DNA from 2 places in the Bradyrhizobium sp. Leaf396 genome. Region 2 is predicted to be linked to the other one. Evidence: riboswitches for the same ligand, from Rfam matches in the RefSeq annotation. Region 2 holds a riboswitch; the other holds the start of a gene.

Region 1 (14,873 bases), 120 kb from region 2:
CGGTCCGCCATAGCCCATCGGCACGCCAAAACGCTGCGCCGAGCCGATCGCGATGTCGGCACCGAGCTCGCCGGGCGAAGCCAGCAGCGTCAGCGCCAGCAGGTCGGCGGCAACGATCGCCAGCGCGCCCTTGGCCTTCAGCGTGGCGATCGCCGGCCTGAGATCGCGCAATGCGCCGGAAGAGCCCGGATATTGCAGCAGTGCGCCGAGCACGTCGGCCTTGTCGAGGTCAGTGAGGGGATCGCCGACGATCAACTGCCAGCCCAGCGGCTCGGCGCGGGTGCGCATCACGGCCAGCGTCTGCGGATGCACGTCCTTGTCGACGAAGAACGCCTTCGCCTTCACGGGCGAGTGCCGCTCCGCCAGCGCCATGGCTTCGGCCGCTGCAGTGGCTTCGTCGAGCAGCGAGGCGTTGGCGACGTCGAGCCCGGTAAGGTCGCAGATCATGGTCTGGAAGTTGAGCAGCGCTTCCAGCCGGCCCTGGCTGATCTCGGGCTGGTAGGGCGTGTAGGCGGTGTACCAGGCCGGGTTCTCCAGGATGTTGCGCTGGATCACCGCGGGCAGGATGGTGCCGGAATAGCCCTGGCCGATCAGCGAGGTGAAGACCTGGTTCCGGCGCGCAAGCTCGGTCATGTGCGCGATCGCCTCGGTCTCGCTGAGCGGCTTGCCGAGATCGAGCGGGGCGGCCTGCCGGATCGAGGCCGGCAGCGTTTCCGCCATCAGCGCATCGACGCTCTTGGCACTGACTGTCTCAAGCATGGCGGTGACATCGCGCGCCGATGGGCCGATGTGGCGGCGAACGAAACTGGCGGCGGTGTCGCCGTTGGTCTTGCGGTGCGCGGTCATCGCTTGCTCCATCGTCCTTACGCCGTGTGCGCCTTGTAGGCGGCTTCGTCCATGAGGCCGCCGAGCTCGCCCTTGTCGGCGATCCTGATCTTGAAGAACCAGGCCTTGCCCTGCGCGTCCGAGTTCACCAGCGCCGGCTCGGCGGCGAGCGCCTCGTTGGCCTCCAGCACCTCACCCGTTACGGGCGCGTAGACGTCGGACGCGGCCTTGACCGACTCCACGACGGCGGCGGCTTCGGCCTTCTTCAGCGCGCGGCCGACCTTGGGCAATTCGACGAACACGACGTCGCCGAGCTGCTGCTGCGCATAGTCGGTGATGCCGACGGTGGCGATATCGCCGTCGATCGCGAGCCATTCGTGGTCGGAGGTGTACAGCGTCGTGGTCATTGTTGATCCTCAGCGTTTGTAGGTGTTTTTCACGAAGGGCATGGCCGCGACCTGCACGGGAAGGCGCTGGCCGCGCACCTCGGCGAACAGTTTCGTGCCAAGCGCGGCGAGGCCCACGGGAACGTAGCCCATTGCGACCGGCGCATTCAGGCTCGGGCCGAAGCCGCCCGAAGTGACCTTGCCGATCGGCTCGCCGCCGGCGTCATTCGCAAACAGCAGCGCGCCTTCGCGCACCGGCGCGCGGCCTTCGGCACGGAGGCCGACGCGGCGTCGGGACGCGCCCTGATCGAAATGGGCGAGGATTCTTTCCGCACCCGGAAAGCCGCCGGCCCGCGCGCCGCCGGAGCGGCGGCTCTTCTGCACCGACCATTCCAGCGCGGCTTCGACCGGCGTGGTCGCGGTGTCGATGTCGTGGCCGTAGAGGCAGAGCCCGGCCTCCAGCCGCAGGCTGTCGCGAGCCCCGAGGCCGATGGGCAGCACGTCGGGATCGTCGAGCAGCGTTCGAGCGAGCCGCTCGGCGTCCGCAGCGGGGACCGAAATCTCGAACCCGTCTTCGCCGGTGTAGCCGGACCGCGAGACGAAACACTTGATGCCGGCGACCTCGTGCGGGCCTGCGTCCATGAACGTCATGGCAGGAGCCGCTGCACACAATTTCGCCAGCGCTGACTCCGCCTTTGGCCCCTGCAGCGCGATCAGCGCGCGGTCGGCAAGCGAATCGATGACGCAGTCACCGGAGAGATGCGCGCGCAGATGCGCCTCGTCCGGCTCCTTGCAGGCGGCGTTGACGACCAGGAACAGGTGATCGCCGAAATTGGCGACCATGAGATCGTCCAGAATGCCGCCATCCGCATTGGTGAACTGGGCGTAGCGCTGGCGTCCGGGCGGGATCGCCACGATGTCCTGCGGCACCAGCCGCTCCAGGGCGCGGGCGGCATCCTCCACCTTGCCCGACTTCGGCCGGAGCGCGATCTGGCCCATGTGGGAGACGTCGAACAGGCCGGCTTTGCTGCGGGTATGGAGGTGCTCCTTCAGCACGCCCGCGGGGTACTGCACCGGCATGTCATAGCCGGCGAACGGCACCATCTTGCCGCCCAGGGACACGTGGAGATCGTAGAGGGGGGTACGCTTCAGGGAGTCTTGGTCGTGCGCTAGCATCACAGGGGCCCTCGGCGGTTCCCCCGGGAGGATTCCCTGAGGACACCGGTCGAAGCCCCATCTGTCGCTGTGCCTGAGAGTATTATCCCGTCGGCGGACGCAGTCCGGGCCTTATGCCCGTCGGCGCCTCTTTCCAGATGCTGTCAAAGCCACGCGGTCCTTTTGCCTGAGAGTTTCCGGGGCGGTTGCTCCTTCGGCGCCGGCTGCCTAAAGCCGATCTCTCCCGACGTGGCCGTACGATACAGATGGGTAGAGACCACAAGCCGGCCAAGCCTGTCAACGCGACACGCGCGTCTTTCAACGGGATTGCGCGCCTGCAGCAACCCTCTGATCTCTCTGCACAGTTTCTGGACAGCGAAGCTGGCCTTGTCTAAAAGCGCTTTGGCCCGCAGATATCAGCCGAAACGTCAGGTTTGGACGGCAGGACAGCGGGTCCAAGCACACCCGATTGGATGAACATGAGCGGCGTCAACGAGATCAGGTCGACCTTTCTGAACTTCTTCGCCGAGAACGGCCACGAGATCGTGCCGTCCTCGCCACTCGTGCCGCGCAACGACCCCACCTTGATGTTCACCAATGCGGGCATGGTGCAGTTCAAGAACGTCTTCACCGGCGTCGAGAAGCGGCCCTATCAGCGCGCCACCACCTCGCAGAAGTGCGTGCGCGCCGGCGGCAAGCACAACGACCTCGACAATGTCGGCTACACCGCGCGCCACCTCACCTTCTTCGAGATGCTCGGCAATTTCTCGTTCGGCGATTATTTCAAGGAGCGCGCGATCGAGCTGGCCTGGAAGCTGATCACGACCGAGTTCGGGCTGAAGAAGGACAAGCTGCTGGTCACGGTCTATCACACCGACGACGAGGCGGCGGGCCTGTGGAAGAAGATCGCAGGCTTCTCCGAGGACCGCATCATCCGGATTCCGACCTCGGACAATTTCTGGGCGATGGGCGACACCGGCCCGTGCGGCCCGTGCTCGGAGATCTTCATCGACCGCGGCGAGCACATCTGGGGCGGGCCTCCGGGCTCGCCGGAAGAGGACGGCGACCGCTTCCTCGAATTCTGGAACCTCGTGTTCATGCAATACGAGCAGGTGACGAAGGAGGAGCGCGTGGGCTTGCCACGTCCCTCGATCGACACCGGCATGGGCCTGGAGCGCATGGCCTGCATCCTCCAGGGCGTCGAGAGCGTGTTCGAGACCGACCTGTTCCGCAACCTGATTGATGCGACGTCGTCCGCGCTCGGCACCGGGCCGAACGAGCAGACCGTGGCCTCGTTCCGCGTCATCGCCGACCATCTGCGCTCCTCGGCCTTCCTTGTCTCGGATGGCGTGCTGCCATCGAACGAAGGCCGCGGCTATGTGCTGCGCCGGATCATGCGCCGCGCGATGCGCCATGCGCAGCTGCTGGGCGCCAAGGAGCCCTTGATGCACCGGCTGGTCTGGGCGCTGGTGCGCGAGATGGGCCAGGCCTATCCCGAGCTGATGCGCGCGGAGAAGCTGATCGAGGAAACGCTGCGGCTGGAGGAGACCCGCTTCCGCAGGACGCTGACGCGCGGCCTCGCCATCCTCGACGAGAAGAGCGCCGGCCTGAAGAAGGGCGACATGTTCGACGGCGACGTCGCCTTCACGCTCTACGACACCTACGGCTTTCCGCTGGACCTGACGCAGGACGCGCTGAAATCGCGCGGCATCGGTGTCGATCAGGCGGCGTTCACCGACGCGATGGAGCGGCAGAAGGCCAAGGCGCGCGAATCGTGGAAGGGTTCTGGGGAAGCTGCGTCCGAGGCGATCTGGTTCCCGCTGCGCGAGAAGCTGGGTGCGACAGAGTTCCTGGGCTACGAGACCGAGAGCGCCGAAGGCGTGGTCTCCGCGCTGGTCAAGGACGGCGCTGAGGTCGCGAGCCTCAAGGCCGGCGAGACCGGTGCAATCGTGCTGAACCAGACACCTTTCTATGCGGAGTCCGGCGGCCAGGTCGGCGACACCGGCGTGCTCTCGGGCGAGGGCGGCATCAAGATCCGCGTCACCGACACGCAGAAGAAGCTGGGCGATCTCATCGTTCACATCGGCACGGTCGAGAGCGGCGAAGTGAAGCTCGGCACTGCGCTGCAGCTCGAGGTGGATCACGCACGGCGCTCGACGATCCGGGCGCATCACTCCGCAACCCACATCATCCACGAAGCGCTGCGCCAGGTGCTCGGCGACCACATCGCCCAGCGCGGCTCGATGGTCGCGCCGGACCGGCTGCGCTTCGACTTCGTGCATCCCAAGCCGATCACGGCCGAGGAGCTGTCCCGTGTCGAGGACATCGCCAACGACGTGGTGCTGGAAAACGACGAGGTCACCACGCGCATCATGGGCGTGGACGAGGCCCGCGAGGCCGGCGCGCGCGCCCTGTTCGGCGAGAAATACGGCGACGAGGTTCGCGTCGTCTCGATGGGCAGGACCGCGCGCGAGCGCGGCGCCAATGCGCTCGGCTGGTCGGTCGAGCTCTGCGGCGGCACTCACGTGAAGCGCACCGGCGACATCGGCCTGATCACGCTGACGGGCGAGAGCGCGGTCGCTTCCGGCGTGCGCCGCATCGAGGCGCTGACCGGGAATTACGCGCGCAGGCACGCCAACGACACCATATCTCTGGCGAAGACCGCGGCGAACGAGCTGCGCACCTCGCTCGACGACGTTCCATCACGGATCGCCGCGCTGATGGAGGAGCGCAAGAAGCTCGAGCGCGAGCTCTCCGACGCCCGCAAGAAGCTGGCGATGGGCGGCGGCGCCTCCGCCGGCAACGGCGCAGCATCGGGCGTGCGCGAGGTCGGCGACGTCAAGCTGATGGCGCGCGCGGTCGAGGGCATCGAGATGAAGGATCTCAAGAGCCTCGCCGACGACGGCAAGAAGCAGATCGGCTCCGGCGTCGTCGCCATCGTCGGCGTCACCGAGGACGGCAAGGCCGGCGTCGTGGTCGGCGTCACCCAGGACCTCACCGCGCGCTTCAACGCCGTGAACCTCGTGCGCATCGCCTCCGAAGCGCTCGGCGGCAAGGGCGGCGGCGGCCGGCCCGACATGGCCCAGGCCGGCGGCCCCGACGGCGCCAAGGCATCCGAGGCCTTGAGCGCCATCGAAAAAGCGATGGCGAGCGCGTAAGGCGCCATGCGCCCCGTTCCGCGAGGACGTGGGCTTCGCGATCCCAACTTACGGGATCGCCTCTACGAACTGTTGGAGCACGATCCCCTGGCCTATTCGGCCGGGGCGCGCTTCATCCAAATCATCATCGGCATCATCGTGCTCAACGTGGCCGCGATGGTCCTCGCCTCGGTGCCGGAGCTCGATGACCGGTTCGGCAAGCTGTTCGCAGGCATCACCATCCTGTCCGTGGTCGTGTTCGCGCTGGAATATGCCGCGCGGCTATGGACCGTCGCTGGCCACACGCAGCGCGACGGCTCCGCGCTGTCCGACCGCGTCGGCTATGCCTTGTCGGCGCTCGGCATCATCGATCTCATGGCGTTCCTGCCCGCCGCGATCGTGCTCGCCACCGGCGAGCATGCGACGCTGGCAGCCCTCGGCGTGCTGCCGTTCTTCAAGCTGATCCGCTATTCGCCGGCGATGCGCTCGCTGCTGGCCGCCGTGCACGCCGAGCGGCGCGCGCTGATCGGCTGCATCGTCATCCTGGTCGGCGCGGTGCTGACCTTCGCCTCGCTGCTCTATGCCATCGAGCGCGACGTGCAGCCGGACAAGCTCGGCACCATCCCGCAGGCGATGTGGTGGGCGATCGTCACGCTCGGCACCGTAGGCTATGGCGACGTCGTGCCGGTGACGCCGCTCGGCAAGTTCGTCTCGACCTTCGCCATCATCGCGGGTCTTGCCATGATCGCGCTGCCGGTCGCGATCATCTCGACCGCGTTCGCCGAAGAAGTGAAGCGGCGCGATTTCGTGGTGACCTGGGGCATGCTGGCGCGGGTGCCCCTGTTCTCGCACTTGTCGGCGGCGGAGATCGCCGACATCATGCGGCTGTTGCGGGCGCGCACCATCGAGCAGGGCGAGGTCCTGGTGCGGCGCGGAGACGTCGCCTTGTCGATGTATTTCATCACCGCCGGCGAGGTCGAGATCGCGCTGCCGAGCCAGCAGGTGCGCCTTGCCGACGGCACCTTCTTCGGCGAGATCGCGCTGCTGCACAAGACGAAGCGCAGCGGCACGGTGACGGCGACGCGCAAGACGCGGCTGCTCGTGCTCGACGCCCAGGATTTTCACGCGTTGATCGCGCGCATGCCGACGCTCGCCGATCATGTCCACACCACCGCCAAGGCGAGGCTCGCCGATACCGGCGATCTGGCGCTCGCCGAGCTCGCACAGGCGGAGAATGAAGGTACCGGCCGCTGAGCGGTACCAGAAGCAAACGGGCCGCGCATGGGCGCGGCCCGTCATGATCTCTGGCCCGGTCGGGCGAATGCGGACGGCTTAAGCCGCCAGTTCCTTGGTCAGGTTCTCGGCGACCTTGTCGAGGAAGCCGGTGGTCGAGAGCCAGCGCTGGTCGGCGCCGACCAGGAGCGCGAGGTCCTTGGTCATGTAGCCGGACTCGACGGTGTCGACGCAGACCTTCTCGAGCGTGTTCGCGAATTTCGCCAGCTCGGCATTGTTGTCGAGCTTGGCGCGGTGGGCGAGGCCGCGCGTCCAGGCGAAGATCGAGGCGATCGAGTTGGTCGAGGTCTCCTTGCCCTTCTGGTGCTCGCGGTAGTGGCGGGTCACCGTCCCATGGGCAGCTTCCGCTTCCACGGTCTTGCCGTCGGGGGTGAGGAGGACCGAGGTCATCAGGCCGAGCGAGCCGTAGCCCTGCGCGACGGTGTCGGACTGCACGTCGCCGTCGTAGTTCTTGCAGGCCCAGACGTAGCCGCCGGACCATTTCAGCGCCGAGGCCACCATGTCGTCGATCAGGCGGTGCTCGTAGGTCAGCCCCTTGGCGTCGAAATCCTTCTTGAACTCCTTGTCGAAGATCTCCTGGAAGATGTCCTTGAAGCGGCCGTCATAGACCTTGAGGATCGTGTTCTTGGTCGACAGGTACACCGGGTAATTGCGGAGCAGGCCGTAATTGAACGAGGCGCGGGCGAAGTCGATGATGGAATCGTCGAGATTGTACATCTCCATGGCGACGCCGGCGCCGGGAGCCTTGAACACTTCCTTCTCGATCACGGTGCCGTCCTCGCCGACGAACTTCAGCGAGAGCGTGCCCTTGCCCGGGAACTTGATGTCGGTGGCGCGGTACTGGTCGCCGTAGGCATGGCGGCCGATGATGATCGGCTTGGTCCACCCGGGAACCAGGCGCGGCACGTTCTTGCAGATGATCGGCTCGCGGAAGATCACGCCGCCGAGGATGTTGCGGATGGTGCCGTTCGGCGACTTCCACATCTGCTTGAGGTTGAACTCCTTCACCCGGGCCTCATCCGGGGTGATGGTGGCGCACTTCACGCCGACGCCGACCTTCTTGATCGCCTCGGCAGCGTCGATCGTGACCTGATCGTTGGTGTGGTCGCGGTATTCCATGCCCAGGTCGAAATAGAGCAGCTCGACATCCAGGAACGGGTTGATCAGCTTGTCCTTGATGTACTGCCAGATGATCCGGGTCATCTCGTCGCCATCGAGCTCGACGACGGGATTGGATACCTTGATTTTTGCCATGATCGGGAAAGCCTCTTGGGAACGGCGCTCGTGGCGCGCCACGGGAATATCCGCCGCCTCTTAGCATCGCCGCGCGGCGGGCGAAAGCCAAGGGATCATGCACTTTTAGCTCATCCAGCTTCCGCAGGCGGGGAGCGGCCAGCCGCCCACAGCCGGGCTGGGCTCGCGTTCCCGGCGAGATTCAAAAGTCGAATCCAAGTCGTTATTTCCCTTGAGAATTTCGTCAGGACAGGCAAACGACAGGCGGGGCATGGCGAAGGGCCGCCCTGAATCCATTCCTTGCAGTGCCTTGCCAGGGCCTTGAGAGACAGTGTGAAAGCGAAACGAGATGTCGGGGACTGACAAGAGCAAGGCGGGCCTTTCCCTCGACGGTCCCATCGTCATCCTGGTCGAGCCGCAGCTGGGCGAGAACATCGGCATGGCCGCGCGCGCCATGGGCAATTTTGCGCTTGGCGCCTTGCGCATCGTCAATCCCAGGGACGGCTGGCCCAACATCGCGGCCCAGCGCGCCGCGGCCGGCGCCGACCACATTCTGGAAAAGGTCGAACTGTTCGACACGGTGGAGCAGGCGGTCGCCGACCTCGACCTCCTGTTCGCCACCACCGCGCGCCCCCACGACCAGGCCAAGCCCGTGGTGGGGCCGGAAGCCGCAGCCAGCGAGATCGCGGGGCACGTCGCCGGCGGCGGCAAGGCCGGCATCCTGTTCGGCAGGGAGCGCTGGGGGCTGACCAACGAGGAGGTCGGGCTCTCCAACCGGATCATCACCTTCCCGGTCAATCCGGGCTTTGCCTCGCTCAATCTCGCCCAGGCCGTGCTGCTGGTCGGCTATGAATGGTTCAAGCGGGCCACCTCGGGCGCGCTGCCGCACGCCATGCCGGAGCGCTCCGAGCGCGCCTCGCAGCACCAGATGCAGGCCTTCTTCGACAACCTCGTGCGCGAACTCGACAAGGTCGAATTCCTGCGGCCCGCCGAGAAGCGCGACACCATGCTGGTCAACCTGCGCAACATCTTCACCCGCATGGAGCCGACCAAGCAGGACATGCACACGTTGCACGGCGTGGTGATGGCGATCGCGGAAGGGCGCAAGGGGCCGGCCAAGGGCGGCGTGCTCGACGGCGAGCAGGCGACCCGCCTGCGCGCGCTGCTGGCCGAGCACGGGCAGGGCGGCGGCATGCCCGACAGCGGCTCGACCGTGCGCGGTCTCGCCCGCCTGCTTCGCCGCAACCCGACCGATGCCGAACGCCTGCTCTGGCAGGCGCTGACCCGCGACCGCCGCTTTGCCGGCCAGTTCAAGCGCCAGACCCCGGTCGGCCGCCACATTCCTGATTTCGTGTCCTTCCCGCACCGGATCGCGATCGAGCTTGTGAACCCGGGCGAGAGCGAAGCCATCGCCGCAGACCGCGCGTCGCGGCGCGCTTGGCTGGAAGCGCGGGATTATCGCGTGCTCGACATTCGCGCCGCGGATGTGGAGCGGGATCTCGAGGCGGAGCTCGTGCGGCTGCAGGAGATGATGGCGGGACACTCTGACATTCCGTAGGGCACGGCAGCGATTGGCAGGCAAAGCGACACCGGTCCAAGGCCATCCAGCATCATTGATGCATGTCAAAGAGCATGGAACCCCGCTGGTTACGCTCGAGGCAGCAGGGAGGGTTCGACATGTCAATCAGCCGTCGCCAAGCACTTGCCGCCTTCGGCGCCGCCGTGTCGGCGCTTGCGATTTCCCGAGCAGCACGCGCCGAGTTTGACGGCCCAGTCGTCAGGGCTTTGGAGGGCGGCGAAGATTTCTGGCTCGCCCAGGACGCCTATATCTACGGATACCCGCTCGTGACGATGGAAATGACCCGCCGGGTCATGACAAACGTTGCGGCGGTGGAAGGTACCCGCGGACCGATGGGGCAGTTCGTCAAGCTCCGCAAATACCCCGATGCGAGCTTCAAGGACGTCACGGCACCCAATGCCGATACCCTCTACACGACCGCCTGGATCGACGTGGGAGACGAGCCCTGGGTCCTGAGCATGCCGGACATGAAGGACCGCTACTTCCTTTTTCCGATGCTCGACGGCTGGACGAATGTATTCCAGGTGCCGGGCAAGCGCACCACTGGCACCAGGGCGCAGACATACGCGATCACGGGCCCGGGCTGGAAAGGAGTGCTTCCCGCCGGCGTGAAGGAATACAGATCACCTACAAGCATGGTGTGGATTCTGGGCCGCATCTACTGCACCGGCACGCAGGAGGATTATGCGGCCGTGCACGCGCTACAGGATCAGTTCAAGCTCGTACCGCTCAGCGCATACGGCAAGTCCTATACGCCTCCGGCAGGCAAGGTCGATGCGTCGATCGACATGAAGACGGCGGTCCGAGAGCAGGTCAACCGCCTGGACGCAGTTGCCTATTTCAACCTTCTCGCGCAATTGATGAAGCGCAATCCGCCGGCTGCCGCGGATGCGGCCGAGGTCGCCCGGTTCGCGAAGATCGGCCTTGTCCCCGGCAAGGATTTTGACGCGGGCAAGTTCGACGCTGCCTTCGCCAAGCGGGTCCCGCAGGTGGCGTTCGATCGCATCATGCTCCAGTTCAAGGTCAACAAGGCGATCAGGAATATCAACGGCTGGGCCTTCGACGCCGAAGCCGGCGTCTACGGCACCAACTATCTCAACCGTGCCCTTGTCACGGCCATCGGGCTTGGCGCCAATCGGATTCAGGATGCATGCTATCCGACATCCCAGAAGGACGCCGACGGCAAAGAGTATGTCGGCAGCAACAAATACGTCATGCGGTTCGCGAGGGGGCAGCTTCCTCCGGTCGGCGGCTTCTGGTCGCTGACGATGTATGACGAGAACTACTTCTTCGTGGCCAATCCGATCAACCGCCAGTCCATCAGTGCCCGCGAGAAGCTGAAAGCCAATCCAGACGGCTCGGTCGATCTCTACATTCAGAAGGACAATCCCGGTCCTGACAAGGAGAGCAACTGGCTTCCCGCTCCAGCGGGCAAGTTCGTGCTGATGTTGCGCATGTACTGGCCCAACGAGAAGTCGCCATCGATCATCAACGGGACCTGGAAGCCGCCGCCGGTCCGTCGGGTGACGAGCAGCTAGAGCGGAATGGCTTTCGGTTGAATCGAACGCCGCAGGTGGTTGACCGCTCCCGCTTTCGGCGCCACTCGAGGCGGACACGTTCATCCGAATCCTCGCGTGCCCGCTGGAGCGGTTGCATTTTGCTGGCGCCTTACGGGCCTACACTGCCTCGAGCTGCTCGGCGCGCTTCTTCTTCGGCTTGGACTGGCCGAGCAGAGGGCCTGCCGTGAGCGCGGCGGTATCGGCGACGCCCGGATCGCGCGAGATCATCGCGGCGACGATGGCACCGTCGATGATGAGACCGAGCTGGTGAGCCAGCACCGCAGGCTCCGTCGATCCGAACTCGCCGGCGAGCTTCTCGATATGGCCGAGCACGATCTTCTTGTGCTTTAGCGCGATGTTGCGAAATTGTTTCGCATCCTTGTCGTGCTCGCCGACGGCGTTGATGAAGGGACAGCCGTAGAAGCGTTCTTCCGCGAACCAGCTTTTCAGTGCAGGAAAGATGCGCGCCAGTTTCGCCTGCGCATCGCCGCCGCCTTGCTCCATGGCGCCGATGAACCATTCGCGCCACTGCTTGCCTTCGCTTTCCAGCACCGCGTTGACGAGATTGGTCTTGGAGCCGAACAGCTTGTAGAGCGTGGTCTTCGCAGTGCCGGCTTCCTCGATGATCGCGTCGATGCCGGTGGCGTTGATTCCATTCTTGCAGAACAGATGCGATGCGGCGCTGAGCAGGCGCCCGCGCGCGGATTCGTCGTCGCTTGCAACAGCGTGGGGCGAATTCGAATTCTTCTTCGATGACGTCTTTGCCATAGCTGCAACTTAATCGCAGCTGCATCGCATCAGCAAGCCGCATGTGGTTGGCGCTGAAATTATTCGCAAGCGACCGTTCACTTGCACCGCGTTTGTGCAGCGCGCCGCCGATCAACTGTCAGGCGGGCCGCTAAACGGCTCAACCCCCTCGCATTTTGATCCTGGCGGGTCTTGGCACGCTCCATGCAAGGAAACAGACCGTTCGGTATCCTGCCGATTTCCACTTCTGCCAGGGAGAAGATTGATGACTGCCGTCGTTCAGAAGACAGTGCTGACGGGTTGCCTCGCGCCCATCGACAAGAATGGCCTCGAGCAACTGATCGCCAATGGCAAGGCGAATCCGAAGGTCATCAAGACCTTGAAGTGCAAGACGGTCGCGGAGGGCAAGTTCCGCCACGCCAACTACATCCGCAACCTGCCGCCCTACATCGTCGACGAGCCGCCGGGACTCCTGGGCGACGATACCGCGCCCAATCCGTCGGAAGCCTCGCTCGCGGCGCTCGGCTCCTGCCTTGCGGTCGGCCTGCACGCCAACGCTGTGCACCGCGGCTGGATCGTGAACAAGCTCGAGCTCGAGCTCGAAGGCGATCTCAACATCACCGCGGTCTGGGGGACCGGCGACACCTCGGACAAGCCGGTCGGCTTCACCGACGTGCGCGTCAAGGTCGACATGGAATGCGAGGGCATCTCGCCGGACGAGATCAACGCGCTGGTCGCCCATGTGAAGAAGTGGTCGCCGGTCGCCAACACCTTCACCCGCCCGGTCAATCTCGAGGTCGGCATCTAGCTGATAGCAACCAGGACAAGGTGCGGGAGACGATCATGGGTTCACTGGCTTTATCGCGGGCCGACGTTTTGGATCAGCCCGCACCGTCCATTCCAGACGAGGTGGCGCGGATCGCGCGCGAGCAGCTCGCGCCGCTCGCCGCCGGCATCGACGACGGATCGGTCTATCCGGCAGAGGTGCTGCGCAAATTCGGTGCGGTTGGCGCCTTCGGCAACCACGTGCCGCACGAAGGTTCCGCCGACCTGCGCTGCGCCATCCAGGCGATGGCGGCCGTCGGCGAGGTCTGTGGCAGCACGGCATTCATGAAGTGGTGTCAGGACACGCTGGTTTGGTACGCCGCCAATTCGACCAATGCGAAGCTGGCCAAGCGTTTCGGCGATGCCTTCTCGACCGGTCGCGTGCTCGGCGGCACCGGCCTCTCCAATCCGATGAAGAGCTTCTTCGGGATCGAGAAGCTCAAATTGAAGGGGCGCAAGGTCGAGGGCGGCTACATCGTCCGCGGCGTGCTCCCCTGGGTCTCCAATCTCGGTCCCGACCACTATTTCGGCACCATTTTCGAGCGCGAGGACGAGCCGGGACTGGTCATGTTTCTGGCCGACTGCTCGGACCCCGCGATCACGCTGACGCCCTGCAAGCCGTTCCTCGCGATGGACGGGACCGGCACTTACGGCGTGCAGTTCCGCGACGTGTTCGTGCCGGATGATCTGATCCTGGCCGATCCCGCAGGTCCCTTCGTCAAGAAGATCCGCGCCGGCTTCATCCTGCTCCAGGCGGGCATGGCACTCGGCCTGATCAAGGACTGCATCAGCATCATGGATGAGGTCGACAATCCGCTCGGTCACATCAACCGCTATCTGCCGCAGCAGCCGGTGCACTTCCGCGATCTCGCTGCCGAGCTCGAGGCCGAGACCATGGCGCTGGCGCGCGATCCCTACAACGAGGAGGACGCTTACTGGCGCAAGGTGATCGCGCTGCGGCTTCGCGCCGGCGACGCCAGCGTCGCGGCGGCGCATGCGGCGATGCTGCATTGTGGCGCGCGCGGCTACCTGAAAAGCCACCGCGCGCAGCGGCGCCTGCGCGAGGCCTATTTCGTCGCGATCGTCACGCCTGCCACCAAGCAGCTGCGCAAGATGCTCGCCGAATCCTGAGCTTCACGAGTCCACCCAGAAGACCACCCAACCTCAACGGAGAGGCTGCCAATGACGGACGTTCTGATCTCTGCCAGCGAACTTGCCGATCTCTTGAAGCTAGAGCCGTGCGTCGTGATCGACACCCGCAATCCCGACGCCTATGCCGCGGGACATCTGCCCAATGCCGTGAACGTGCACGACATCTTCACCTATCTTGCAACCTCGACGCCCGAAGGCATCAGCGAGCTGAAGACCAAGTTCGCCGACGCTTTCGGCGCCGCCGGTCTGTCCGGCAAGGAAACGGCGGTGGTGTATGAGCAGTCGATGAATTCCGGCTTCGGCCAGTCCTGCCGCGGGTACTATCTGCTCACCATGCTCGGCTATCCCAAGGTGAAGGTGCTGCATGGCGGCTTCGACGCCTGGGCGGCCGCGGGCTTGCCGGTGACCAAGGACGTTCCGACCCCGGTGAAGGCCTCGTTCCCGATCGTGCCGGAAGCGGGCGAGATCCTGATCGATGCCAAGACCATGCTCGCCGCGGTCGGCAAGCCCGGGGTCGCGATCCTCGACGTGCGCGATGTCGACGAGTGGATCGGCGACAGCTCTTCTCCTTACGGAAAGGATTTCTGCCCGCGCAAGGGCCGCATTCCCGGCGCCGTGTGGCTGGAATGGTACCGCATGATGAAGCCGACCGCCGAAGGCCCGCGCTTCAAATCCAAGGACGAGATCCTGGCGGAATGCGCCACCGTCGGCATCACGCCGAGCACGCCGGTGTACCTGTATTGCTTCAAGGGCGCGCGCGCCTCGAACACGTTCCTGGCGCTCAAGAACGCCGGCGTGAAGGACGTGCGGATGTACTTCGGCTCCTGGAACGAATGGTCGCGCGACCCGTCGCTGCCGATCGAGCAGGGATTGCCGGTGGCTGCCCAGGTAACAGGCAAGGCGGCATAGAACCTGCATGTTTATCGTGGTCCGGCTGCGCAAGGCTTAGCCGGGCCACGATGGAATCTTGAGCCGAGGTGGC
Region 2 (14,873 bases):
AAGGAAGTGCTGGGAAAGAAGTAGACCGCTCGCCACGCCCGTCATTGCGAGGAGCCCTTGCGACGAAGCAATCCAGAATCTTCCGGGGCGACACTCTGGATTGCTCCGCTGCGCTCGCAATGACGAGAAGAGTGCCAATAACGCAACAAGGAAACGCCATGATCGAATTCTTCTTCGACTGTTCCAGTCCCTGGACTTATCTCGCCTTTCACAACATCCAGCCGCTCGCCAAGGAGCTCGGCGCGGAGATCGTCTGGCGGCCGATCCTGGTGGGCGGCATCTTCAACACGGTCAATCCGAGCGTCTATGCGCAGCGCGAGAAGCCGGTGCCGCTCAAGGCGCGCTACATGACGAAGGATCTTCAGGATTGGGCGCGCTCGGCCGGCCTGTCGATCAAGATGCCGCCGACGGTATTCCCGGTGAACAGCGTGAAGGCGATGCGCGGCTGCATTTGGCTGGGCAAAGACACGGTGCCGTTTGCGACGGCGGTGTTCGAAGCCTATTGGGGCGAGGACAAGGACATTTCGCAGGACGCGGTGCTCGCCGGGATCTGCAAGAAGGTCGGCATCGACGAGGTAAGATTCTTCGCCGGCATTGCTGAGCAAGGCATCAAGGACCAGCTCAAGGCCAATACGGAAGAAGTCGTGGCGCGCGGCGGCTTCGGTTCGCCGACGATCTTCGTGAACAAGACCGACATGTACTTCGGCAACGATCGGCTGCCGTTGATCCGCGAGGCGCTCATGCGCAGCAAGGCGAGCGCGGCCTGATGGTGCGTGCTGTCGTTTGCCGTGAGCTTGGTGCGCCCGAGACGCTGCGGCTGGAGGAGTTTCCGTCGCGTGCCTTGAAGCCGGGCGAGGTGCGTGTCGCGATCCGGGCGGCCGGATTGAATTTCCCTGACGTGCTGATGGCGGCCGGCGAATATCAGCTCAAGCCGGAGTTGCCGTTCACCCCGGGCATGGAAGCTGCAGGCGATGTCACCGAGGTCGGGCAGGAGGCAACGGGCGTTGCGGTCGGCGACAAGGTGATCGTCAAGATGCGCCATGGTGCATTCGCCGACGAGGCTGTGGCCTCGCCGGCGCAGCTTACGCCGATGCCGTCCACCTTCGATTACGCGGAAGCTGCGACCTATCTCGCGGGCCACGGCACCGCCTATCATGCGCTGATCGATCGTGGCCGGCTCGAGCCGGGCGAGGTGCTGCTGGTGCACGGCGCCGGCGGCGGCGTCGGGCTTGCCGCGGTCGAGGTCGGCAAGATGCTGGGCGCGACCGTGATCGCAACGGCCTCCAGCGACGAGAAGCTGGCGATCGCGAAGTCGCGCGGTGCGGATCATCTCGTCCGCTACGATCGCGAGCCGTTTCGCGATGCGGTCAAGCGCATCACCGAGGGTCGCGGGGCGGACGTGGTGTTCGATCCGGTCGGCGGCCAGGTCTTTGAGGATTCGATGCGCTGCATCGCCTGGGGCGCGCGGCTGCTGGTGATCGGTTTCACCGGCGGCATCGGTTCGGCCAGGACCAATCTGTTGCTGATCAAGGGTGCCAGTGTGCTCGGCGTGCGCGCCGGCGAAGCCGTGCGGAAGAACCCGGAGCTCGGCGAGATACGCCTGAAGGCGCTCTTGCAATGGGCGGAGGAGGGCAAGCTGCGTCCCAACGTCTCACACCGCCTGCCGCTGGCGGACTATGCAAAGGCCATGCGGCTGCTGCTCGACCGCAAGGCGATCGGGCGTGTGGCGCTGGTGATGGATTAGTTTCTACCAGCGTCATTCCGGGGCGATGCGGAGCATCGAACCCGGATTCTCGCGATCCCGGGTTCTCGCTTCGCGAGCCCCGGGATGACGCTCCGCCTCACTTGTACTCCCGCTCCGTCCACCACGGGAAATAGTCCGGCATGTCCGTCGACACCTTGTTCTTGAACTGTGCGGGACGCTTCTCCAGGAAGGACACCACACCTTCCTTCACGTCGTCCGAACGGCCGCGCGCGTAGATGCCGCGGCTGTCGACCTTGTGGGCCTCCATCGGATCGTCGGCGCCCATCATGCGCCACATCATCTGCCGGATCAGCGCCACCGAAACCGGCGCGGTCTTCGCGGCGAACTCCTTGGCGAGCGCGCGCGCCGTCGGCAGCAAATCATCGGGGGCCACGACCTTGCTGACGAGACGACCGGCAAGAGCTTCCTGCGCCGGGAAGACGCGGCCCGAATAGCACCATTCGAGCGCCTGCGAGATGCCGACGATCCGAGGCAGGAACCAGCTCGAGGCCGCCTCGGGCACGATGCCGCGCTGGGAGAACACAAACCCGAACCGTGCGGCTTCGGAGGCAATGCGGATGTCCATCGCAAGCTGCATGGTGACGCCGATGCCGACCGCTGGTCCGTTCACCGCGGCGATCACCGGCTTCAGGCATTTGAAGATGCGCAGCGTCACCTGGCCGCCGCCGTCGCGGACCTGCGGATCGCTGTAATCGACCTTGCCGTCGGGGAGGCGCTTCACCGGCCCACGTCGCGCATCGCGATCGAACGTGTCGGCGCCGGAGGAGAGGTCGGCGCCCGCGCAAAAACCGCGGCCGGCACCGGTGACGATAATGGCCCGGATATCGTCGTCCTTGTCCGCGGCATCGAACGCGTCGATCAGCTCGGCCTGCATCTGTGCGTTGAAGGCGTTGAGCTTGTCGGGCCGGTTCAGCGTGATGGTGAGGATCTGCTCGGCGACCTCGTATTTGATCGTCTCATACGCCATGGTGTTTCCTTCCTTGTCATTCCTTGAGTCAATTCTGTCATTGCCGGGCTTGACCCGGCAATCCATCTTTTTTGAGGGCGATGGATGCGCGGGTCGAGCCCGCGCATGACGAGTTGTGCTGTGACGCTAGTACGGCGTCTTGTGTGCAGGCGGCTTCGGCCAAGCCCGCTGCGGCCCCCGCAGGCCCTCGAACGCCTTGGCCATGCCGAGGACGCCGATATCGTCGAAGCGGCGGCCGACGATCTGCACGCCGATCGGAAAGCCGTTGGCGTCGAAGCCACCGTTGACGGAGATTGCAGGGTTTTCCGACATATTCCACGGCACGGTATAGGCGATGTGCTCGAACGGCTTCATCGGATCGTTGGTGGGCGAGGCCCATTCCGCCGGATAGTTCACGTTCGGTGCGGTCGGCGAGATCACATAGTCGAGCTCGCAAAAGAGCTTCGCCGCAGCAGCGCGGATCGCCATGGTCTGGTTGAAGCCGCGGATGACGTCGATGCCCGAGAGCTTGGCTCCGGACTCGCCCCATTTGAAGATATAGGGCAGCACCTTGGCCTGCTCTGCCGGGGTCAGCTTGGACAGGTCGTCCCACATCCGCGCGCGCCAGAAATTGTCGAGCCCGTCGAGCATGTCCCGCGTGAGAATGCCGTCGATTTCGGTGACGACGCTGCCTGCCGACTCGAACGCCTCAGCCGCCTTCACCGCGACCTCGCCCACCGCTTTCTCCGGCGGCAACCCGCATCCGGCATCGAGCATCAGGCCGATGCGCAGTTTCCGCGGCGACTTCTCGAGGCCCTTCCAGTTGAGCGGCTCGGCCGGCAGGCTCATGCCGTCGCGCCGGTCGGGCTTTGCGATCACGCTCATCATCAGGGCGCAATCATCAACCGTGCGCGTCATCGGGCCGGCAACGCGACCGACATAGCTGGGATCGATCGGCACGCGTCCGAAGCTCGGCTTGAGGCCGACGAGACCGCACCAGCCAGCGGGCAGGCGCACCGAGCCGCCGATGTCCGTGCCGAGATGGAGCGGGCCATAGCCGGCGGCCGCGGCGGCGCCTGCGCCCGCGCTGGAGCCGCCGGGATTCTTGGAGAGGTCCCAGGGGTTACGCGCCAGCGCGTGGAAGCTGGAGAGACCGGAGGACAGCATGCCGTAATCCGGCATGGTGGTCTTGGCGAAGATGATGGCGCCGGCCTCGCGCAGGCGCGCGGCAGGCGGGGCGTCCTTCTCCGCCGGCACGAGCTTGACGCTGGCCGCGCCCAGCGGCACCGGCACGCCCTTGGTCGCGATGTTGTCCTTCACCGTGACCGGGACGCCATCGAGCGCACCCGACGGCTCGCCGCCGCTCCAGCGCGCGGTCGAGGCCTTTGCGGCCTCGCGCGCGCCGTCGGGATCGAATGCATAGAGCGCCTTGAGGTGAGGTTCCCACGCAGCGACGTGCGCGAGCACGTCCTCCAGCACCTCGCTCGGCGAGAATTGCTTGGCGCGATAGCCCGCGATCAGATCGACGGCGGAGAGATCGTGCAGCGAGGTGACCGCCTCTTCGGCGCTCTTCTTAGGCATTGCCGCCCACCGGCATGCGCGTCTCGACGATGCGGGCGAACATGCTGGCGCCGATCGGCAGGATCTTGTCGTCGAGCACGAAGCCGGGATTGTGCACGGGCACCGAGCCGTCATGGCCGACCCAGAAATAGGCGCCGGGGATGGTCTGCAGCATGTCGGCAAAGTCCTCGCTGCCCATCTTCGGCTGGGTGCGGGTGATCACGTTGGCGGGATCGACGATGGTGCGGGCGACCTCCTCAACCACCTTGGACTGCTCGACCTGGTTGACCAGCACCCCGAACGTGTCGCGGATGTCCACGTCGATCGCGCACTGATAGGCGCTCGCGATGCCTGCGCAGATCGTGCGGATGCGCTCGCTGATCATGGCGCGGACTTCGTTCGAGAAGGTCCGGATGGTGCCGCACAGATGCGCATCGCCCGGAATGACGTTGTAGGCCGAGCCGGCATGGATCTGGGTGATCGAGATGACGGCGGCCTGCAGCGGGTCGACGTTGCGGCTGACGATGGTCTGGATCGCCTGCGCCAGCGTCGTTGCGATGATCACGGCATCCTTGGAGCGCTCGGGCATCGCGCCATGCGCGCCATAGCCGGTGATGCGCAGATCGAAGAAGTCCGCGCCGGCCATCGCCGGGCCGGGCAGGATCGCGATCTCGCCATGGTTGAGGTCGGGCGCGTTGTGCAGGCCATAGAGTTCGTCGCAGGGGAACTTCTCGAACAACCCGTCCTTGATCATCGCGCGGGCGCCGCCGAGGCCTTCCTCGGCAGGCTGGAAGATCAGGTGCACGGTGCCGTCGAAGTTTCTGGTCTCTGCGAGGTAGCGTGCGGTGCCGAGCAGCATGGTGGTGTGGCCGTCATGCCCGCAGCCGTGGAAGCGGCCCGGGATTTTCGAGCTCCATTTCAGGTTGGTGTTTTCTTCCATCGGCAGCGCGTCCATGTCGGCGCGCAGCCCGATGCGCTTGCTGCCCGAACCCTTGCCCCTGATGACGCCGATCACGCCGGTGCCGCCGAGACCTCGATGCACTTCGATGCCCCAGCTCTTGAGCTTGTCGGCGACGATGCCGGAGGTGCGCACTTCCTCGAAGCCGATCTCGGGATGGGCGTGGAGGTCGCGCCTGATAGCGGTGAGTTCGTCGGCGTAACCGTCGATGCGGTCGATCGTGGGCATAGGGTCTGTCCAGTTAGCGTGAGGGAGGCGTGAAAACAGGGCCGTTCGGCTTGATGCGGATGCCCGGGCGCAGGCGCGTCCAGGGCAGGGAAGCGGTGTCCGCCGGCATCGCGCCGGGCGCGGCGCAGATCATCAGCTTCTCCGCGATCGGTTCGAAATCGGCGCGGAAATGCACCGAGCTCTTGTTGACCAGGATCTTCTGCGCGGTCGGCTCGATCCCGACATAGCGGTACATCGCCTGGTCGGCGAGCTGCGCCTTGTGCGAGGAGACGACGACGCGGACATCGCCGATGCGCAGGCACGCCGAGGGGCCCATCTCCATCTCGCGGCCGCCATAATAGGGACCGGGCGCGATGAACCGGCCGTCGGAGAGCTTCTCGACGACGAAGGTCTCGGTATAGGGTTCGTCGCCGGGAATGCCGGACTTGCCGCCGAGCGAGAGTGTTACCGCGGCGCCGGCGCCGGCTTCGTGCGCAGCTTTCGCCGACTCCGGATCGTAGATGACGCCCGTCGCAGCGCTCGCGTTGTTGCGCACCAGCGCTCGCAGCATGCCCGTCGTGTCCGAATCTCCGCCTGCGCCGGGATTGTCCTGGGTATCGGCGATGATGATTGGCTTGCTGGCGTTCCTCGAGAGTTCCATGGCGTGACGCACGCCGTCGTCGGGCGACCAGATCTTGCCGTCGAAATCGTCCTCGTGGCTCTCGATCAGCTTCACGATCGCATCGGCTGCGCGGTCGGCGTCCGCCTGCGTCTTGCCATAGGCGAACACGCTCGGCCCGCAATCGCGGAAATCCGCGGCCGGGAAGCCGGGCGCGAAAGACAGTGTCGGAACCGCGTCCCCTTCCAGCGCGGCGAGTTTCTCGTAGATGCCTTTGGTCGGCTGGTCATTGGTGCACTGCCAGCTGATCGGGATCAGGAACGGCAATTGCCGGAATGCTTTCGCGAAGCGCTGCTTCGTCTTCAGCAGCAGGGCCAGGTGCCGTGCACAGGCACGGCCGGTCTCTGCCATGTCGACGTGCGGATAGGTGCGGTAGGCGATCAAAGCGTCGGCATGCTCCATCATCTCGGGGGTAACGTTGGCATGCAGGTCGAGACTGGTGACCAGCGGAACGTCCTTGCCGATGACGCGGCGCACGCGCGCCAGGATCTCGCCTTCGCCGTCGTCGAGATGCTCGGTGACCATGGCGCCGTGCAGGTCGAGATAGACCGCGTCGACAGGTCCTGCGGCTGCTATCCCGTCGACCATCGCTTTGACGATGCGCTCGAAAGCGTCCTCGGTGACATGAGCCGACGGGCTTGCTCCGCAGGCGATGGTCGGAACGAGTTCCCAGCCGTTCGCCTCGGCGCTGTCGACGAAGCCGGCGAGACCGACATTGATGCGCCGCATCACCTTCAAGACGTCGGCACCTTGGGTCATCGCCGGCCAGCCGCCGCCATGCTGGAAGTCCGCGAATGTGGCCTTGGTTGGAGCGAAGGTGTTGGTCTCGTGCAGGAAGCCGCCGACGGCGATACGTGTCATTCAGTTCGGTCCTAGATTGAAAGTGCGCGACGTTAGCCCCGGCATTGCGACGAGGGCAAGCTGGGAAGCAATCGCGCCATGCATAGGGTCAAGACGTTTTGGGAATGCTGCTGCGCTGTCATTCCGGGGCGCGCCTACTTGGGCGCGAACCATGGTGCGCAATTGCACACCAAAGCTCATCGCTTCGCGATGTCCCGGAATGACGGAGGGGAGATTTTACGCGCTCGCCACCACGCTCTCGGCCACCGGCCGGAAATTGGCAAAGTCCCAGTTGCGGCCCGGCGCGGCGTCCAGCAGCGCCTTGGTGTAGGCCTCCTTCGGATGCGTCAGCACTTCCCCGGCGGGGCCCTGTTCGACGACGCGGCCGTGCTGCATCACCACCACTTCGTCGCAGATCTGCGCGGCGACGCGCAGATCATGGGTGATGAACAGGATGGCGATGCCGAGCCGCTTCTGGATCTCGTCGAGCAGTTCCAGCACCTGCGCCTGCACGGAAACGTCGAGCGCGGAGACCGCTTCGTCCGCGACCAGCACGTCCGGATCGAGGGCGAGCGCGCGGGCGATCGCGATGCGCTGGCGCTGGCCGCCGGAGAATTGGTGTGGATAGCGCGACACGGCATCGGCGGGCAGGCCGACCAGCTCGAGCAGCTCGCGCGCCCGCTTCATTGCGTCAGCGTGCGCCGCGCCGTAGTTGATCGGACCTTCCGCGATGCTCTCGCCGACGGTGACCCGCGGGTTGAGCGAGCGATAGGGATCCTGGAACACGATCTGGATCTTCTGCCGGTGCGGCTGGAGCAGACGGCGCGAGATGTCGGCGATCTCGCGGCCGGCCAGGCGCACGCCGCCGGAGGTCGGATCGATCAGGCGCACGATGCAGCGTGCCACCGTCGATTTGCCCGAGCCGCTTTCGCCGACGATGCCGAGGGTGCGGCCCTTGCGCAGCGTCAGCGTGACCTTGTCGGCGGCGACGACCTCGCGGCCTTTGCCGAAGAAGGCGCGCTCCTTGTAGACCTTGGTGAGCTCGTTGGCCTCCAGCACCACGGGGTCGCGGCTCTCCTCGCGCGGCGCACGCGGCACCAGGCTCGGCACCGACGCGAGCAGGTTGCGGGTGTATTCCATGGTCGGATTGCGCAGAATGGTCTCGAGCGGACCGGTCTCGACCAGGCGGCCCTGCCGCATCACCGCGACGCGGTCGGCTATTTCGGCAACCACGCCCATGTCGTGAGTGATGAACAGCACGGCGGTGCCGTGATCGCGCTGCAATTCGCGGATCAGGCTCAGGATCTGCTTCTGAGTGGTGACGTCGAGCGCGGTGGTCGGCTCGTCGGCGATCAGCAGCTTCGGCTCCAGCACCAGCGCCATCGCGATCATGATGCGCTGGCGCTGGCCGCCGGAGAGCCGGTGCGGGTAGGAGGCGAAGATGCGCTCGACCTGGGGCAGGTGGACCTGCTCCATCATGTCGAGAATGCGCTTCTTGCGCGCCTTCGCGTCGAGATCCGTATGCGCGCGCAGCACTTCGTCGATCTGGCGGCCGACCGGCACCACCGGATTGAGCGCGGTCATCGGCTCCTGGAAGATCATGGCCATCTGCGTGGCACGGAGCTGGCGCAGGCGGCGGTCGGTCGCGGTGAGCAGCTCCTCGCCGACCAGCTTGATGCTGCCGCCGGTGGGAACCAGCGTTCCCTTCGGCAGCAGGCCCATCGTGGTGAGCGACGTCACCGATTTGCCCGAGCCGCTCTCGCCGACGAGGCACAGCGTCTCGCGCTCGCGAACCTGGATCGAGATCCCGTCGATGATCTTCGGCCCGCCCGGCTTCTTGCCGACGGAGACGACGAGGTTGTTGATGTCGAGGACGGTGTTGGTCATCAGGTCACTCCGACGTCATTGCGAGGAGCGAAGCGACGAAGCAATCCGGAGCCCATCCGCGGATGCAGACTGGATTGTTTCGCTTCGCTCGCAAGGACGGACAAGGGGGCAGGGCCGCGAGACAAATCACTTTGCCTCCCGCTGCTTCATGCGCGGATCAAGTGCATCGCGGGCGGCGTCGCCGATCAGGTTGATGCTGAGGATGGCGATCGAGAGCAAAAGACCGGGCCAGAAGATCAGCGACGGCTTGATCTGGAAGTACTGGCGGCCCTCGGCCATGATGTTGCCCCAGGTCGGCGTCTCCGGCGAGATGCCGGCGCCGAGGAAGGAGAGGATGGCTTCGGTGAGGATGGCGCTCGCGCAGACATAGGTGCCCTGGACGATCAGCGGCGCGATGGTATTCGGCATCAGGTGCCGCAGCATGATTTTCGGCAGGCTGGAGCCGACCGAGATCGCGGCTTCGACGTAAGGCTCCTCGCGTGCCGAGAGCACGACCGAGCGCACCAGACGCGCCACGCGCGGGATCTCCGGAATCGTGATTGCGATCAGCACGGTCCAGAGGCTGGCGCCGGACAGCGACACGACGGCGATCGCGAGCAGGATGCTCGGCATCGCCATCAGGCCGTCCATGACGCGCATCAGGATCGAATCGACCAGCTTGAAAAAGCCGGAGACGAGCCCGATCGCGAGCCCGATGGCGATCGACAGGATCGCCGCGCCGATGCCGATCAGAAGCGAGATGCGGCCGCCATAGATCACGCGCGACAACAGGTCGCGGCCGTAGGCGTCGGTGCCGAGCAGGAATTGTGCGGAGGACGGCTTGAGCCGCTGCGACGGTGCGAGCTGGATCGGATCATGCGGCGCGATCAGCGGCGCGAGGATCGAGACCACCACGATCAAGGTGAGCAGGACCGTCGCCGCGGCGATGATCGGCGTCGAGGTGAGGAATCCGAATCGCGGCCGCAGCGGCGACGTGATCGGAATGGAGGACTGGGGAAGGGTATCGACGGACATTGTGTTCTTAATCCTTGCCTCAGTACCGGATCCGGGGATCGAGCAGGGTATAGGCGACGTCGATGAGAAGATTGACGACGACGTAGATGAACGATGTCAGGAGGATCATCGCCTGGATCACCGGATAATCGCGCGCCAACACCGCATCCACGGTGAGGCGGCCGATGCCGGGTATGTTGAACACGCTCTCGGTGACGACCACGCCGGAGATGAGCAGCGCGAAGCCGGTGCCGATCACGGTGATCACGGGCACCGCCGCGTTGCGCAGCGCATGGCGCATCATCACCGCAACCTCGTTGATGCCTTTTGCGCGCGCCGTGCGCACATAGTCCTCGCCGAGCACGTCGAGCATCGCCGCGCGCGTCATGCGGGCGATCAGCGCGATGTAGATGAAGGAGAGGGCGCAGGTCGGCAGGATGATGCGCTCGAAGAACGGCCCGAAGCCGCTAAAGATGCTGCGGAAGCCTTGCACCGGCACCCAGCGCAGTTCGATGGCGAAGACCTGGATCAGCACATAGCCGACCACGAACACCGGCACCGAGAAACCGAGCACGGACAGACCCATCACGAAGCGATCGATCCAGGTGCCGTGCTTCCAGGCCGCGATCACCCCCAAGGGGACGGCGACGATCACGGCGAGGATGATGGTCGAAAGCGCAATCGAGATCGACGGCTCGACGCGCTGGCCGATCATCTTCATCACCGGCAGGTTGGAGATCAGCGAAGTCCCGAGGTCGCCGTGCAGCAGCTTGTTCACCCAGGTGACGAACTGCACGATCAGAGGCTCGTTGAGGCCGAGCGAGGTGCGGATGCGCTCGAGCCGTTCCGGCGTTGCGTTGTCGCCGGCGAGAATCGCCGCGGGATCGCCCGGCGTCAGCCGCAGCAGCAGGAACACGAACAGGGCGACCACGCCCATCACGGGTACCGCGGCCAGAACGCGGCGAACAAGATAACCTAGCATGCACCTATCTCCGGCTGCGGAACTTGTGGGGCCCTGGGGCGCCTGTGAACTCTGTCGTGTCTATCATGCCTACCACATAGGCTGGAAAGGTCGCCCGGACACGCCGCCCTCTCGGGCAAATTGTGTGCCAAGGCTTGCGCTGGAGCAAGAGGACGGCATGTCTCGGGCGCCGGCCACTCAGGATGCCTGCCGTAGTTCACGCTCAACCCCAAGTGAAGGTACCGTCGGCGGCGCGTTGAGTCCGCGCCAACCGTCGATGGTCTGGGCAATCATCTGCGCCGTCGCCGCCGATAAAGTCCAGCCGAGATGGCCGTGGCCGGTGTTGAAGAAGACCCCCGGTATCCGCCCTGCGCGCACGACCGGCATCATGTTCGGCATCATCGGGCGCAGCCCGGCCCACGGCACGACGCGCGAGGTCTCGACCGCGGGGAAGTTGATGCGCACCCAGTCGATCAGCGGCTGCACGCGGTCGGCGCGGATGTCGCGGTTGAAGTCGTTGAACTCGGCGGTGCCGGCGACGCGAAAGCGGTCGGCGCCGAGCCGGCTGGTGACGATCTTGGCGGCCTCGTCGAGCAGGCTGACCGTCGGGGCGGCGTTGCGGCTTTCGGCGGTGTCGAGCTGCACGGTGATCGAGTAGCCCTTCACCGGATAGACGTTGACGCGCTCGTCGAGCAGGGCGGCGAAGTGCCGGCTCGCAACGCCCGCGCAGACCACGACGCCGTCCGCCTTCAGCATGCCGCGGGCCGACGCGCCGGCATCGCTCGCGGCGAGATCGGCCCAGCCGATGACGAAGCCGCTGCCGGCACGTGCGATCGAATCGATGTTGGCTTCGTGAACGAAGGTCGCGCCGCGCCGCTTGCAGGCTTCCGCCAGCCCGCGGGTGAACTTGTGGATATCGCCGGTGGCATCCGACGGCGTGTAGAAGCCGCCATAATAGTCGTTGCGCAGCGTCGGCTCGATCGCGCGGATCTCGTCCGGAGTCACCGGGCGGCGGTCGAGGCCGCCTTCCTGCAGCAGCGCGTTGACGCGCAGACCGGATTCGAAGCCGGCCTTGTCGCGATAGATGTGGAGGATGCCGCGGCGTTCGAGATCGAAGTCGATGCCCTCGCGCGACGCGATGTCGAACAGGTGCCGGCGCGCTTCGATCGCGAGCCGCGTGGTCTCGATCGTGTTGGACCGGTAGTTGCCGATATTGGCGACGAACTCGCTCATCCACGAATATTTGTGCCAGTTCGGCCGCGGGTTCATCAGCAGCGGCGCGTCGCGCCGAAACATCCAGCGCAGGCCCTTCAGGATCGTCGCGGTGCTGTTCCACACCTCGGCATTGCTGGCGGAGAGCTGTCCGCCATTCGCAAAGGACGTCTCCATCGCAGCGTAGCGGTGCCTGTCGAGCACCGTCACCTTGTAGCCGCGTTCGAGCAGGGCATAGGCGGTCGTGACGCCGGTAATGCCGGCGCCGATGATGGCGAGATGAGTCATGATGAGGTTCGGGGCTCCCGTGTTTAGAGTCGGCTAACCGCCGGCCGAAAGGCCGTTGGCGGCGCCCCATCTGTCACGGTTACCTGAGAGCTTGATCCGCTGCGGATCTCGCAACGGACTATCCCCTTCGGTGGACGTCGCGATTGCCTGAAATCGCGCCGCCTCTCTCCAGATCGTCCTGACGAAACGGTCCTTTTGCCTGAGAGTTTCCGGGGCGGTTGCTCCGTCGGCGCCGCAACGAAGGCTTAGAACCTTCGTCGCGATCTCTCCCGCATCGTCGCGTGGACGGCCGAGCAGTACGATACGCCTCATTTTTAGACAAGGCTAAATTTCGACCGCGACTGCCAATGCATTGTGCAGTGCAAAGTTGATTCAATTTATTCTAACGTCGCCAGCAGCCCGGCCATCAACCGGCCGCGCTCCACCAGGCTCTCGACCTCGATGAACTCTTCGAGCGTGTGGCCATTGCCGCCGCGCACGCCGAGACCATCGAGCGTCGGGATTCCCATGGCACCGGTGAAGTTGCCGTCGGAGCCACCGCCCGAGCTTGCATGTGGCAACTCCATGCCAAGAGACTTCGCGATGCCGCGCGCCTTCTCATAGAGCGCCATGGTGCCGGCATCCGGCTCCCAGACCGGACGCGTGACGCCGCGCGTGACCTTGAAGGCGACGTCGTTGTTGGTGCCCGAAAGCGCAAGCATCCTCTCGACGCCGCGGTCGAGATCGGCCTGGCGCTTGGCCATGGAGAGCGCCTCGCCCGTCGCGGTCGTGGCAACACAATTGACCCATTGTCCGCCGTGGACGACACCGACCGAGAAGGTGCAGTCCTCCGTCGTCATTGCGTCGATCGCGAGGATCTGCCGGGCCATCTCGCGGATCGCCGAGCGTCCTGCCGACAGCGTGGCACCGGCGTGACTCGGCCGTCCCGTCGCCTCGAGATTGAAGCGTGCGATGGCGTAGCGTCCGGTGGTGACGCCGTTGTCGGCACGGCCGGGCTCCGGCACCAGCACGTATTTGTTGCGCGCGGCCTCAGCCTCGATGATGTCGCGGGTCGAAGGCGTGCCGACCTCCTCATCCGGCGTGAACAGCACGGTGATCGGCAGCGGCGTGGTGAAGGAGGCGCGCGCCAGTTGCCGGATCGCTTCCAGCGAGAGGTAGTTGCCGCCCTTCATGTCGTAGATGCCGGGGCCGTAGCACTTGTTACCCTCGCGCCGCCATTTCAGCTTCTCGATGGTGCCGACCGGGTGGACGGTATCCATGTGCCCGGCGATCAGGATGCCCGGCTCGCCCTGCTTCGGATGGGGAAAGCGCGCGCGGATGACGCCGCCAAAACCCTGCCGGCCGGCGATGCGTTCGATCGTCGCACCCATGATCGCCATATCCCGCGCTGCGATATCAAGCATGCGGTCCACCGCACCTGCGTCCCAGGTCGGGCTCTCGCATTCGACCCAGCCGCGCAGGCCCTCGAGCATTGCCTCGGAATCAAAGGGGAGATTGGCAGGATTCATCTTAATGTCTCTCAAGCTTCGAAAGGTGGAACGCGCATTGCATCAGCGCGGGGCGGGACAAGCGGAGGGTGTTGTAGAGCTAAATCGATCTTTGTGGAGCCCGTGCGCGCGCCGCGAGGGCTTGCAACGAAACCGGATTGACGCGCTCGGCACGGTCTGCAAGTCTCGAAAAGACAAAGGCATTGCATGAAGTTAGTTCGCCCAACGAATGAACCTCATGCTTAACCAATAGCCTGCCTTTGAACAGTTTCACGTCAGGAGAACTTTCTATGTTTCACTTCATGCGCCGGGGGCCTCGCGCATTCGCCTCCAAACTTGCGCTGTCGGTCGTCGCGCTTTCGACCGCGCTGGTCTCGCCCGTGCTTGCCGCCGGGAAGACCATTACGGCCGTGATGCATTCCGATCTCCGCATCATCGACCCGATCTTCACCACGGCCTACATCACGCGCGACCATGGCTATATGGTCTACGACACGCTGCTGGCCACCGATTCAAGCTTCAAGGTCCAGCCGCAGATGGCGGACTGGAAGGTCTCCGACGACAAGCTCACCTACACCTTCACCCTGCGCGACGGCCTGAAGTGGCACGACGGCGCGCCGGTCACGGCCGAAGACTGCGTCGCCTCGCTGAAGCGCTGGGGCAAGAATGACGGCATGGGCCAGAAGCTCATGGACTTCACGGCGAGCATCGAGGCAAGCGATGCCAAGACCATCGTGCTCAAGCTGAAGGAGCCCTACGGGCTGGTGCTCGAATCCATCGCCAAGCCTTCGTCGCTGGTGCCGTTCATGATGCCCAAGCGACTCGCCGAAACGCCGCCCGGCAAGCAGATTTCCGAGCAGATCGGCTCGGGTCCGTTCAAGTTCGTGCAGGGTGAATTCCAGCCCGGCGTGAAGGCGGTCTATGTCAAGAACACCGACTACGTGCCGCGCAACGCGCCGGCCAGCTGGACCGCCGGCGGCAAGGTTGTGAAGGTGGACCGCGTGGAGTGGATTACCATGCCGGACTCGCAGACCGCCGTGAACGCACTGCAGTCGGGCGATATCGATTTCATGGAGAACGTGCCCTGGGA

Evidence for each region. A riboswitch is a leader RNA that binds a small molecule or an ion and turns the genes downstream of it on or off. The one in region 2 is predicted to bind glycine.
Region 1: linked by a shared signal. The riboswitch ahead of gcvT (glycine cleavage system aminomethyltransferase GcvT) and the one ahead of ASG57_RS33895 (D-amino acid dehydrogenase) in region 2 are both predicted to bind glycine.

The regions. Positions count from the first base shown of each region.
Region 1 covers NZ_LMQJ01000065.1:315,367-330,239, reverse strand. The annotation lists gene gcvP (aminomethyl-transferring glycine dehydrogenase) at 1-846, opposite strand, end outside; gene gcvH (glycine cleavage system protein GcvH) at 864-1,232, opposite strand; gene gcvT (glycine cleavage system aminomethyltransferase GcvT) at 1,242-2,387, opposite strand; glycine riboswitch at 2,533-2,623, opposite strand; gene alaS (alanine--tRNA ligase) at 2,846-5,524, shown strand; gene ASG57_RS34530 (cyclic nucleotide-gated ion channel) at 5,531-6,757, shown strand; gene ASG57_RS34525 (NADP-dependent isocitrate dehydrogenase) at 6,836-8,050, opposite strand; gene ASG57_RS34520 (TrmJ/YjtD family RNA methyltransferase) at 8,379-9,587, shown strand; gene ASG57_RS34515 (DUF1254 domain-containing protein) at 9,707-11,146, shown strand; gene ASG57_RS34510 (TetR/AcrR family transcriptional regulator) at 11,285-11,935, opposite strand; gene ASG57_RS34505 (OsmC family protein) at 12,180-12,722, shown strand; gene ASG57_RS34500 (acyl-CoA dehydrogenase family protein) at 12,758-13,870, shown strand; gene ASG57_RS34495 (sulfurtransferase) at 13,922-14,800, shown strand.
Region 2 covers NZ_LMQJ01000065.1:193,019-207,891, reverse strand. The annotation lists gene ASG57_RS33945 (glutathione S-transferase N-terminal domain-containing protein) at 1-24, shown strand, start outside; gene ASG57_RS33940 (2-hydroxychromene-2-carboxylate isomerase) at 159-767, shown strand; gene ASG57_RS33935 (NADPH:quinone oxidoreductase family protein) at 767-1,744, shown strand; gene ASG57_RS33930 (crotonase/enoyl-CoA hydratase family protein) at 1,842-2,732, opposite strand; gene ASG57_RS33925 (amidase) at 2,859-4,292, opposite strand; gene ASG57_RS33920 (M20 aminoacylase family protein) at 4,285-5,457, opposite strand; gene ASG57_RS33915 (M81 family metallopeptidase) at 5,471-6,976, opposite strand; gene ASG57_RS33910 (ABC transporter ATP-binding protein) at 7,193-8,842, opposite strand; gene ASG57_RS33905 (ABC transporter permease) at 8,969-9,856, opposite strand; gene ASG57_RS33900 (ABC transporter permease) at 9,876-10,817, opposite strand; gene ASG57_RS33895 (D-amino acid dehydrogenase) at 10,995-12,296, opposite strand; glycine riboswitch at 12,365-12,470, opposite strand; glycine riboswitch at 12,474-12,578, opposite strand; gene ASG57_RS33885 (M20/M25/M40 family metallo-hydrolase) at 12,674-13,804, opposite strand; gene ASG57_RS33880 (ABC transporter substrate-binding protein) at 14,074-14,873, shown strand, end outside.